4 regions of the Salmonella sp. FC25216 genome follow, and region 3 is predicted to be linked to each of the others. Evidence: predicted binding sites of a transcription regulator. Region 3 holds the regulator's gene; each other region holds the start of a gene.
What was found. Region 3 encodes CRP, which controls carbon source genes, mostly activating them, when cyclic AMP is high. Its sites were predicted from a motif close to ATGTGANNNNNNTCACAT; they were not measured.

Region 1: AC3G3F_RS03065 (YjcB family protein) is a predicted target of CRP. The motif match lies at 1,491-1,508, and genes of this name have one in related genera.
Region 2: psiE (phosphate-starvation-inducible protein PsiE) is a predicted target of CRP. The motif match lies at 1,165-1,182, and genes of this name have one in related genera.
Region 4: udp (uridine phosphorylase) is a predicted target of CRP. The motif match lies at 1,972-1,989, and genes of this name have one in related genera.

The regions. Positions count from the first base shown of each region.
Region 1 is NZ_JBDGON010000001.1:649,644-652,849, reverse strand. Features, by position in the region: gene AC3G3F_RS03070 (hypothetical protein) at 1-464, opposite strand, end outside; gene AC3G3F_RS03065 (YjcB family protein) at 1,080-1,361, opposite strand; gene AC3G3F_RS03060 (EAL domain-containing protein) at 1,924-3,206, shown strand, end outside.
Region 2 is NZ_JBDGON010000001.1:712,960-716,165, reverse strand. Features, by position in the region: gene AC3G3F_RS03275 (YjbH domain-containing protein) at 1-1,086, shown strand, start outside; gene psiE (phosphate-starvation-inducible protein PsiE) at 1,228-1,638, shown strand; gene xylE (D-xylose transporter XylE) at 1,684-3,159, opposite strand.
Region 3 is NZ_JBDGON010000004.1:379,125-382,330, reverse strand. Features, by position in the region: gene AC3G3F_RS10950 (YheU family protein) at 1-3, shown strand, start outside; gene AC3G3F_RS10945 (phosphoribulokinase) at 55-924, shown strand; gene AC3G3F_RS10940 (OsmC family protein) at 1,020-1,424, opposite strand; gene crp (cAMP-activated global transcriptional regulator CRP) at 1,732-2,364, shown strand; gene AC3G3F_RS10930 (YccS/YhfK family putative transporter) at 2,413-3,206, shown strand, end outside.
Region 4 is NZ_JBDGON010000016.1:66,839-70,044, reverse strand. Features, by position in the region: gene rmuC (DNA recombination protein RmuC) at 1-945, opposite strand, end outside; gene udp (uridine phosphorylase) at 1,086-1,847, opposite strand; gene AC3G3F_RS22425 (dienelactone hydrolase family protein) at 2,106-2,918, shown strand; partial or broken gene AC3G3F_RS22420 (SEC-C metal-binding domain-containing protein) at 2,998-3,129, opposite strand.

The DNA of each region.
Region 1 (3,206 bases), on a different contig from region 3:
CCTCGGTTTATTCTTGGGAGGATTCCTTTTTTCCATGTTTCTGCTGCTGCGAGTAAAGCATTATGTAGTTGGGCCAGCGTTCCTCCTCCCTCAATTATTGGGCAGATACTCTGACGTAACATGATTTCTTTCAAAGCAGTTGGAATAATAGCCAGCATCTGATATTTCCCTTTACGTTTTAACATATGAAGGTATTCCAGATATCTCCACCAACCTAGTAGCGGAACGGTGCTCAAAGTGACGATAAGTAAATCGTCAGCATCCAACTTAACCCCTTTTCCCTGACATACCTGAAAGCCATCGTGTTGTAATAATGCTATTATACCGGTTACTTCCGCTTCACTGGGGCCAACAACAACTATTTTATTGGATCTTGTGTATCCAGTAGAATTCGCGGTCAGACCCACCTTGAGAGTATGACTGCTGGTAGCAGAATGGATATTTTTATTCGCTTTGACTTTCATTTTAAGTTTTTTGCCTCTATTTCGCCAACACTATTAGCCCAGCGCCATCTTTAATTGAGTTAATATTAGGTACTTACTATTTTTTATCCTCTTTAATATTGCAGTACGCCCTGTCAATTAAAAAACAATAGTCAATTGATTTTTAAAATATGTACGTGTACGGCACAACGAGTAGTTTTCGATTCTATAATTATTATCCGGGATCTTCTCTGGATTCGTTAGGGAAAATATTTGGAGTCTCAAAACCGGGATGGTAAAAATAACGGTTTAGATCACTCCTGTAATATTGTCAAAAATGCCGAATGAACAGACTGTTTGAGGCTCACCATAAAAATACATGGTGTTATAATATAGGACAACTGCTGTGAACTAAAAGTAAAAAAAAGGGGGTTGGCACAATAACATATAATATAGGGCTATTATTGATATTTTATAGTGTTCCTTATCATTATTATTACGTTACAGTCAAAGCGAAACATAAGATTTTGATATAAATAAAGCGTGGGGATTTAGGATAGATCGCTTTCGATGATGCCTCCAGGGAGCGCATCATCGAAAGCAAAGGGAGGCGTTGAAAACCCTCCCGGGCCGACTTCACCGGGAAGCGATAGCACCTCAGGTCAGCACCATTGGCCATTCTGGTGGGGTATGGCTCATCGTTTCGAGCATAACGGCTTCAATGTTATGCCAAATTGCGGCGAGATCCATCATGGTGATACCGAGTAAACCTGTGGCAAACCAGCAGGCGGATACTACGCCCAGACCGCTACTGATCACCGCCAGACCAATATAATCTGATCTACGGAAACGAATATTGAGCGTGCTGGCTAAAAACATGAGCACTGCGCTCAACAGTTGCCAACGGAGAAGAACGACACCAGTGGTTATGGCAGTCATGAAACATTTCCTCTGAATAGACCTTTGTCCAGGACAGCGCGGCGTTGCTCCCGGGAAGCGTGGGACATTCTGGCTATCAACGGACGTCACATCAACATCGAATGAAACATTATTTCTGTTTCATTATTTTTGTGAACTGTATCACATAATGTTGATTGTCCACCAGATCGACAATGTATTTTTTGTGCGTTTTATAACCATCTTTTTTGTGTGGTTTCTGAACGTCCATAGAGAAACCGTCCGAAAGTAAAAGATGTATTATTACTACTCTTTTATTTTTTCCGTGAAATGTAGACCTGATAAAAATATCAAGTTATTTATCAAAAGAAATGGATAAAAATTTATAGCCGGCCGTTTACCTGAGCATCATTCTGATATTATCAAAAATATTGGGCTTCCTGCCTGTTATGCGATAAAGATTGCGCATATCCATTAATAGTAAATGTTGACCGGCAAAAGTCTGTTGCTAATATTGATAGATTCATGCACCGTAAACCTCCGTTTGGATCACATCTTGTTTTGCCAATAATAGTCATAAATAATGCAGGGAAATAGGCTGAAAATGAGTCAAAGCACGCGACGCAAGGTGTTGAAATTTCTCGAAACGATCATTGTGGTGTTACTTCCTGTATTGCTGGCGTTATGGTTTGCTCATAGCCGGGCAGTCTCTGAAACCAGAAATCAATTACATTCATTTGCACAGTGGGTATTAGATAAAACGGAGCTGGTTATCCTGCAAGCGGATTTAGCCCGCGATGCTGCTGAACAATATCAGGGACAAGCCTGTACACCAGCCCATCAACAGCGAATGCTGAATATTATCCGCGGTCGTTTGTACATTAATGAGTTGATTTATGCTGAAGGCCAGCGTTTTCTATGCTCTACGGTTATGACGCCAACAAACCCTTATTTTATTCCCCGCGCTGACTATGAGCGAAAGCCTGACATCGCTATTTATTACTATCGTGATACGCCTTTTTTTAACGGTTATAAAATGACGTATATGCAGCGGGGAAACTATGTTGTGGTTATCAATCCATTATCTTATAGCGAGGTGATGTCAGACGATCCGGCGTTGGCCTGGGGAATGTATGATACGGTGACCAATACCTTTTTCTCCCTGAGTGAACTGGCGCAGGCCGCTCAGCTATTACCTTTGGTGCGACGAAGTGAACCTGTGTTCCAACAGGGTGAACGTTTTTATACTCTGGTTAAATCAGCAAAACGACCGGTTGCCGCAATTGTTTCAACCTCAAAGGAGCGTTTTTACCAGAACCTCTTTCATCAGCTTACATTAACGCTACCGTTAGGGATCATCTGTAGCATTATTATCTTATTCATGTGGTCACGATCCCGACAGGCATATCACTCACCGCGCCGATTGCTGCAACGGGCCATGACCAGGCATCAGCTTTGCCTTCATTATCAGCCGATCATTGATATCCGAAACGGGTTGTGTGTAGGCGCCGAAGCGCTATTGCGTTGGCCGGGATATAACGGTCCGGTGATGAGCCCTGGCGAATTTATTCCACTGGCGGAAAAAGAGGGAATGATTGAGCAGATCACCGATTATGTCGTCGAAGAGGTATTTAATGATTTAGGTTGTTTTCTGGCTGCGCACCCGCATCTTTATGTCTCTATCAATCTCTCTGCCGCCGATTTTCTCTCTTCCCGGTTAATTGTGATGATTCATGAAAAAACGCGTCAGCATTCAGTGCTTGCGCAACAGATAAAGGTTGAAGTGACCGAGCGCGGATTTATTGATGTGCCTAAAATGACGCCGATTATTCAGGCGTTTCGCCAGGCGGGATACGAGGTGGCAATTGATGACTTTGGTACTGGCTA
Region 2 (3,206 bases), on a different contig from region 3:
TACCGCGACTCCCGTGAAGGGATCGTGCGCGCTAACCGGATCGTCATGAACGATCTGCCGGAGGGGATTCGCACGATCCGCGTGACGGAAAACCGCCTTAATCTGCCGCAGGTCACCACTGAAACCGATGTCTCCAGCCTGAAACGCCATCTGGAAGGTGAACCGCTGGGACATGAAACCTCGCTGGCGCAAAAACGCGTGGAGCCGATCGTGCCAGAGAGTACTGAACAGGGTTGGTATATCGACAAGTCGCGCGTTGATTTTCATCTCGATCCCGTGCTGAACCAGTCGGTAGGCGGCCCGGAAAACTTCTATATGTATCAGTTGGGCGTAATGGGAACTGCGGATCTGTGGGTCACGGATCATCTGCTCACCACGGGCAGCGTGTTTGCCAATATCGCCAACAACTACGACAAATTTAACTACACCAATCCGCCGAAGGATTCGCATCTGCCGCGGGTGCGTACGCATGTCCGTGAGTATGTGCAGAATGATGTCTATGTGAATAACCTACAGGCCAACTACTTCCAGTATTTTGGCAATGGTTTCTATGGGCAGGTCTACGGCGGTTATCTGGAGACTATGTTTGGCGGTGCCGGGGCGGAAGTACTGTATCGCCCGGTGGACAGCAATTGGGCGTTTGGTCTGGATGCCAACTATGTGAAACAGCGTGACTGGCGTAGCGCGCAGGATATGATGAAGTTTACCGATTACAGCGTGAAGACCGGACATTTGACCGCATACTGGACGCCGTCGTTCGCCCAGGATGTGCTGGTGAAAGCCAGCGTTGGTCAGTATCTGGCGGGCGATAAAGGCGGTACGCTGGAAATCGCCAAACGCTTCGGTAGCGGCGTCGTTGTCGGCGGTTACGCGACGATTACCGACGCGTCGCCGGATGAATATGGGGAAGGGGATTTTACCAAAGGCGTATATGTTTCCGTGCCGCTGGATCTCTTCTCGTCCGGCCCAACCCGAAGTCGTGCGGCAATTGGCTGGACACCGCTGACGCGTGATGGTGGTCAACAGCTTGGCCGTAAGTTTGGCCTGTATGATATGACCAGCGACAGGAGCGTAAATTTCCGTTAATACTCAAGCCGGATAAGGCGTTCACGGCGCTATCCGGCAAATCATCTTATTGAACAAAATATAAACATAAATAAAAAATATAGATGTTCGTCACATTTGTGCGTTATACAGAAACCTCGCCACAGAGAAAGAGGGGCTGTTATGATGTCATTATCTCGCTCACATCTTGAGCTCATCGCCACGATTTTACAAAACGTACTAAATTTGGGGCTGCTTACCCTTGGCCTGATCCTGGTCGTTTTTCTCGGTAAAGAGACGGTGCATCTGGCGGACGCATTATTCGTGCCTGAGCAAGCCAGTAAATATGAACTGGTGGAAGGACTGGTGATCTACTTTCTTTATTTCGAATTTATTGCGCTGATTGTGAAGTACTTTAAGTCTGGCTTTCACTTTCCTTTGCGCTATTTCGTGTATATTGGGATCACGGCAATTGTGCGCCTGATCATTGTCGATCATAAAACGCCGATGGATGTATTACTCTATTCGGCGGCGATCCTACTGTTGGTTATCACGTTGTGGTTATGTAATTCGAACCGACTACGGCGAGAATAGGCGTCGCCACACCGTAACGGACGTACGGCATGGCGATAAATCAGCTTATTGTATGGCGGTTTTCGGCGTTTTCTCTTCTGCTGGCGTCCATAACTCCTCAAGTTCTTCCAGCGTTTTGCCTTTGGTTTCCGGTACAAACTTCCACATGAATAGCGCCGCCAGAACGCCCATCACACCGTAGATCCAGTAGGAGAAACCGTTGTGGAAATGGGCGACCAGCCATGAGTTTTTATCCATCATTGGGAAGGTCCAGGAGACAAAGTAGTTCGCCAACCACTGCGCGGCGACAGCAATGGCGAGCGCTTTGCCGCGAATGGCGTTGGGGAAGATTTCCGCCAGCAATACCCAGCAGACCGGTCCCCAGGACATCGCGAATGCGGCGACGTAGAACAGCATTGATAATAGCGCCACGATGCCCGGTGCCTGAGTGTAAAAGGCGGTGCCGAGACTAAACATCCCTAAAGCCATACCCAACGCGCCGATAATTTGCAGCGGCTTGCGGCCAAATTTATCTACCGTCATGATGGCCAGAACGGTAAAGCTCAGGTTAATGACGCCGACAATAATCGTCTGTAACAGCGCGACATCGGTACTGGCGCCCAGAGTTTTAAAGACCTCCGGTGCGTAATACAGCACCACGTTGATGCCAACAAATTGCTGGAAGACGGACAGCATGACGCCAATCGCAATCACGCCTGCGCCAAACATCAGCAGGCGTCCGCCTGTTTTGCGACCATTCTCCAGCGAATGAGTGATTTCCTGCATCGCCTGGCTTGCCAGTGAAGCCCCCATAATTTTGCGCAAAATGCCTTCTGCTTGTTCATTTCTGCCGCGCGCCATCAACCAACGCGGGCTTTCCGGTACGGTATACAGCAACAGTAAAAAGAGCAGCGCCGGAATACATTCTGAGGCAAACATATATCGCCAGCCGTTCGAATTCAGCCAGATGGCGTCGCCGGATTTGGCAATAAAATAGTTCACACAGTAAACCAGCAGTTGTCCAAAAATAATGGCGAACTGGTTAAATGAGACCAGTTTTCCACGAATATGGGCAGGGGCCAGTTCGGCAATATACATGGGTGATAGCATTGAAGCTAAGCCGACGCCAATCCCGCCTATAATGCGATAAATGACAAATTCGGGGACGTATCCAGCCAAATAAACTGGTACGGCGTTATCAGGGTTAATGGTGGTAAATCCTAACTCCGGCCAGGCGGAACCTACGCCGGAAATAAAAAATAACAGGGCGGCGATTTTTAAAGAATCTCGACGACCAAAACGGTTACTACAGTAGCCGCCAATCGCGCCGCCGATGATACAGCCAATCAGCGCGCTGGCAACGCAAAAGCCTAGCAGTGAGTTGGCGGCGGATTCGCTTAACTGCTGCGGCGCGACAAAAACAGTGTTTAATGACTCGACGGTACCGGAAATAACAGCGGTATCATCGCCGAATAATAACCCTCCTAATGTTGCGACTAAGGTAATCGAAAAAATATAGCGGGAATTATATTGGGTATTCATCCAGACCTGCCTTAGATGATGCAGCCATTTTGTCAGTGTGGATGATG
Region 3 (3,206 bases):
TAAAACGCCTTTGACGGCAATACATTATTATTAAAGCTTAATCATGGAGTTGCCATGTCAGCCAAACATCCGGTGATAGCAGTAACAGGGTCAAGTGGCGCGGGGACCACCACCACCAGCCTCGCGTTTCGTAAAATTTTCGCGCAGTTAAATCTGCACGCCGCCGAGGTGGAAGGCGACAGTTTTCATCGTTATACCCGCCCGGAAATGGACATGGCGATCCGCAAAGCGCGCGACGCCGGGCGGCATATCAGCTATTTCGGGCCTGAAGCCAATGACTTCAGCCTGCTGGAACACACTTTCATTGAGTACGGGCAGACGGGTAAAGGCCAGTCACGTAAATATCTGCATACCTATGATGAAGCCGTACCGTGGAATCAGGTTCCCGGCACGTTTACACCCTGGCAGCCGCTTCCCGAGCCGACCGATGTGCTGTTTTATGAAGGACTGCACGGCGGCGTCGTCACGCCGCAACATGATGTCGCGCGTCATGTTGATCTGTTGGTTGGCGTGGTGCCTATCGTCAACCTCGAATGGATTCAGAAACTGATTCGTGACACCGGCGAACGTGGACACTCCCGTGAAGCAGTGATGGATTCCGTGGTGCGCTCCATGGACGACTACATCAATTACATTACGCCGCAGTTCTCCCGTACCCATATTAACTTCCAGCGCGTGCCGACCGTCGACACCTCCAATCCGTTCGCCGCAAAGGGCATTCCGTCGCTGGATGAGAGTTTTGTGGTGATCCATTTCCGCAACCTGGAAGGGATCGATTTTCCCTGGCTACTGGCGATGCTCCAGGGCTCGTTCATTTCTCACATTAATACATTAGTGGTGCCGGGCGGCAAAATGGGACTGGCGATGGAGCTGATTATGTTGCCGTTGGTACAGCGATTAATGGAAGGCAAAAAAATCGAATAACCGCGTTGAAACGCCCGATGGCGCTACGCTTATCGGGCCTACGGGATAAAAACTGGTAGGTCCGATAAGGCGAAGCCGCCATCAGATAATGATAATCACGCCGCAATCACTTCATACGAATGGGTAATATGGACCGCTTTTTCCAGCATTAGCGCCACCGAGCAATATTTTTCCGCAGAGAGATCAACAGCGCGCGCGACGGCAGCCTCTTTCAGATCGCTGCCGGTAACCATAAAATGCAAATTAATGTGCGTAAACAGGCGCGGCGCGTCTTCCCGGCGCTCGGATGTCAGCTTCACTTCGCAGTTGGTGACATTCTGACGCCCCTTTTGTAGGATCGATACCACATCAATAGCGCTACATCCGCCAGCCGCCATTAATACCATCTCCATCGGACTCGGCGCTTTGTCACCGGAGTTGCCATCCATTAAAATCTGGTGGCCGGAGGAAGACTCTCCGAGGAACGTGAGTCCTTCAACCCACTTTACACGCGCTTGCATATTTCGTAACTCCAATGTTTCAATTTTCCTGAAAGATTACGCGCATACAACAAAACTCGCAATGGAAGGCGACTTGGGTCATGCTGAAGCGAGACACCAGGAGACACACGGCGAAAGCTATGCTAAAACAGACAAGATGCTACAGTAATACATTGACGTACTGCATGTATGCAGAGGACATCACATTACAGGCTACAGTCTATTTTCGTAGCCCTCTTCCCAGGTAGCGGGAAGCATATTTTTGCAACCCCAGAGACAGTGCCGTTTTCTGGCTCTGGAGACAGCTTATAACAGAGGATAACCGCGCATGGTGCTTGGCAAACCGCAAACAGACCCGACTCTTGAATGGTTCTTGTCTCATTGCCACATTCATAAGTACCCGTCAAAGAGCACGCTGATTCACCAGGGTGAAAAAGCAGAAACGCTGTACTACATCGTTAAAGGCTCCGTGGCAGTGCTGATCAAAGATGAGGAAGGGAAAGAAATGATTCTTTCTTATCTGAATCAGGGTGATTTTATTGGTGAATTGGGCCTGTTTGAAGAAGGCCAGGAACGCAGCGCCTGGGTACGTGCGAAAACCGCATGTGAGGTCGCTGAAATTTCCTACAAAAAATTTCGCCAATTAATCCAGGTAAACCCGGATATTCTGATGCGCCTCTCTTCCCAGATGGCTCGTCGCTTACAAGTCACGTCTGAAAAAGTAGGTAACCTCGCCTTCCTCGACGTCACCGGGCGTATCGCTCAGACGCTGCTGAATCTGGCGAAACAGCCCGATGCCATGACGCACCCGGATGGGATGCAGATCAAAATCACCCGTCAGGAAATTGGCCAGATCGTCGGCTGCTCCCGCGAAACCGTTGGTCGTATTTTGAAGATGCTGGAAGATCAAAACCTGATCTCCGCGCATGGCAAGACCATCGTCGTCTACGGCACCCGTTAATCCCGTCAGAATGGCGCGTTTTATCATGCGCCATTTTTGTTTGCATCGATGTGGCGAAGACTGATTTATCACCCAGAGATTAATTACGCACTACGGCAAACGCTGGTGCTGTGCCTGCCTGTGGCTGTCGGTTTATTGATAGGCCAGCTACACCTGGGATTACTTTTCTCTCTCGTTCCCGCCTGCTGCAACATTGCAGGTCTGGATACACCGCACAAACGCTTTTTTAAACGCCTGATCATCGGCGCGTCGCTGTTCGCCGGATGCAGTCTGACAACGCAACTCCTGCTGGCAGAATCCGTCCCCCTGCCGTTGATCCTGACCGGGCTCACGCTGGTGCTTGGCGTGACGGCGGAAATTAGCCCACTTCATGCGCGGCTACTGCCAGCGTCGCTGATTGCCGCCATATTTACCCTGAGCCTTGCGGGATACATGCCCGTCTGGGAGCCGCTGCTTATTTATGCGCTGGGCACCCTATGGTACGGCGTGTTTAACTGGTTTTGGTTCTGGCTATGGCGCGAACAGCCGCTGCGCGAGTCATTGAGTTTGTTATATCGTGAACTGGCCGATTACTGCGAAGCGAAATACAGCCTGCTCACCCAACATATCGATCCGGAAAAAGCGCTGCCTCCCCTGCTGATACGCCAGCAAAAAGCGGTCGATCTCATTACCCAGTGTTACCAACAGATGCATATGCTTTCGGCGCACAACAATAATGATTACAAGCGCCTGTTGCGGGCTTTTCAGGAAGCGATGGATTTGCAGGAACACATCTCCGTCAGCCTGCATCAGCCGGAAGAGGTACAGAAACTGGTAGAACGCAGCCATGCGGAAGAGGTAAT
Region 4 (3,206 bases), on a different contig from region 3:
AAACATCAGAACATAGTCCAGCGAGCGGAGCCCGGGAAGCTGCTGATAGTCTTTACGCCCCAGTAAGCGAATGTGATTGCGCACCGAGGCGATGTGCTCCTGTAAAGCAGCCTCGCGCGTATAGTCATCTTCAGCATTAAAGTAACGCTCATAGGCGACTAACGTCATTTTAGCGTCGATGACGACATCTTTGCCCTGCGGCAAGCGGACGATGACATCCGGCTGCATCCGCGAGCGCGCATCGTTCTCAATACTGACCTGTGTTTCGTATTCGTAGCCTTCACGCAGTCCGGATGCCTCCAGTACCCGCGCCAGCACAACTTCGCCCCAGTTTCCCTGCGCCTTATTGTCCCCTTTCAGGGCGCGCGTCAGGTTGATTGCTTCCTGCGCCATCTGCGCATTAAGCTGCTGCAAGTTACGAATTTCGTGCGCCAGCGTATGCCGCTCCTGCGCTTCTTTGCCAAAACTCTCCTGAACCTGACGGCGAAAACCGTCCAGTTGCTCACGCAGCGGCGTCAGCAGGCTATTCAGGCTTTGTCGGTTTTGTTCGTCTACACGACGATTACTGTGTTCAAAGATACGGTTCGCCAGATTTTCAAACTGTTCGCTTAAACGCTGTTCGCTGTTGATCATCTGACGGATTTTGTCTTCCGCGTGTTGCTGAGTCGCTTCCAGACGGGTCGTGACTTCACGTAGATCGGCTTCCAGAGAGGTATTAATACTGTGCAGGCTACGCAGTTCGTTATTAAGTAACTCGCATTCGCTACGCCAGTGCGCTTCTTGCGCTAATTGCTGCCGGGCTGCGCTCAGTTCGATATCCAGCTCCCGCCGTTCTTCGATAAGCTCGGCGCGGATTTGATCGGCGTGCGCTTTCGTCGCCAGCCAGCCAATAACCGCCCCAGCCGCCAGCGCCACGACGGCACTTATCATAAGAGTAATATCCACAACGCCTCCCCCTGGAACCACACAGTCCTGCACAAAATAGAATTGTGCTGTATAAACGTCCAGTTTAAAAGGAATTTCCTGCGAGGCGCCACGCAAAAAGAAAAGGCCGAACACGTCGGCCTTTGCAAAAGAGAGGGGAATTACAGCAGACGACGGGCCGCTTCCACGACGATTTTCACCGCGTGGCTTTCAGTTTGTTTCATCGTTTCCGCATTCGGAATCTCTTGTTGGGTACGGTTGACGATAACCCCCGCCACCATACCTGCGCGTAAACCCTGGCTTGCACACATGGTTAACAGCGTAGCGGATTCCATTTCGTAGTTCATCACGCCCATCGCCTGCCACTCTTCCATAGAACCTTTGAAGCGACGAACAACGCGACCAGAATAGGTGTCGTAACGTTCCTGACCCGGATAGAAAGTGTCGGAAGAGGCGGTTACGCCAACGTGAGTCGTGGCACCAATCGATTTCGCAGCTTCAACCAGCGCAGTGGTGCAGGAAAAGTCGGCAACGGCCGGGAATTCCATCGGCGCAAAATGCAGGCTCGCCCCATCCAGACGAACGGATGCGGTCGTTACCAAAACGTCGCCGACATTGATGTGCGGCTGAATCGCCCCCGTGGTGCCGATACGCAAGAAAGTACGAATACCCAGTTGCGCCAGTTCTTCCACGGCAATAGAGGTAGACGGACCGCCGATACCAGTAGAGCAAACGATAACTGCCTTGCCATCCAGCTCAGCGCGCCAGGAGGTGAACTCGCGGTGTGATGCCAGCTTAACCGGCTTATCCATCAGCGCGGCGATCTTTTCCACACGCTCAGGATCGCCAGGGACGATGGCGAGCTGGGCCCCTTGTAAATCGTTTTTGGTGAGGCCGAGATGAAAAACATCAGACTTGGACATATAAAACTCCTCTGTGAATCGGGTTTGTCAGAAGAAGCAAAGAGACACTTTACCTAAGACATAAAGATATTTTCGTGACAGCAATCACTATGGCGTAAAACAATTGCATTCAATTACCATTAAAAAGTGATGTGCATCACAATAAATAATCAATATCGCCAGGCATTGCACAAAAGATAGCCGCTTTAAGGCAATGTGGTTTGTTACACACTGTCTATAGTTAAGATTGCGCTATTTTTTAAGGGTACGGAGAATACCATGACAACGACACATCCATCCGGCTTTGCACCTGCAGCCTCCCCGCTTGCCCCTACGATGATTCATACCCCTGATGAGGCCATTAGCGCGGGGGTAACGTCAATTCCCTCTCAGGGCGACGACATGCCAGCCTATTACGCCAAACCAAAAGCGAACAACAGTGCGCTGCCTGTGGTCATTGTGGTGCAGGAAATTTTTGGCGTACACGAACACATTCGCGATATTTGCCGACGGCTGGCGCTGGAAGGCTATCTCGCCATCGCGCCAGAACTCTATTTCCGCGAAGGCGACCCCAATGATTTCGCCGATATACCCACATTATTGAGCGGGCTGGTGGCTAAGGTACCGGATTCGCAAGTCCTTGCTGACCTGGATCACGTCGCCAGTTGGGCCTCGCGCAACGGCGGGGATGCGCACCGGCTGATGATCACCGGTTTTTGTTGGGGAGGCCGGATAACCTGGCTGTACGCCGCGCACAATCCACAGTTAAAAGCGGCGGTAGCGTGGTACGGCAAGCTAGTGGGCGACACGTCGCTCAACTCGCCGAAGCATCCCGTTGACATTGCCACCGATCTTAACGCGCCGGTACTGGGTTTATACGGCGGGCAGGATACCAGTATTCCACAGGAGAGCGTGGAAACCATGCGTCAGGCGCTACGCGCCGCTAACGCGAAGGCGGAAATCGTGGTCTATCCCGATGCAGGGCACGCATTTAATGCCGACTATCGTCCGGGCTACCACGAAGCCTCAGCAAAAGACGGCTGGCAAAGAATGCTGGAATGGTTCGCGCAGTACGGTGGGAAAAAAGGCTAACAACAGCGCATTACGATGTTTGTTGGGTCTACGATGCCGGAGTCGGTGTAGGCTCAACAACGCGTCATAACCACGTTAGCTATGCTTTACCGCAGCATTTTTTATATTTTTTGCCGCTGCCGCAGGGACAGGGGTCGTTGCGGCTGACGACGCTCCCATTTTTACGCGCGTCCTGCGCCAGCCAGCGCATGAGCGACGCCATCGGATAGACCGCCACAATACTTTCCAATGACGCTATCCACCTGGTGATCATTCATACGTCGGATCTTTTTATTATCATGATCGCCA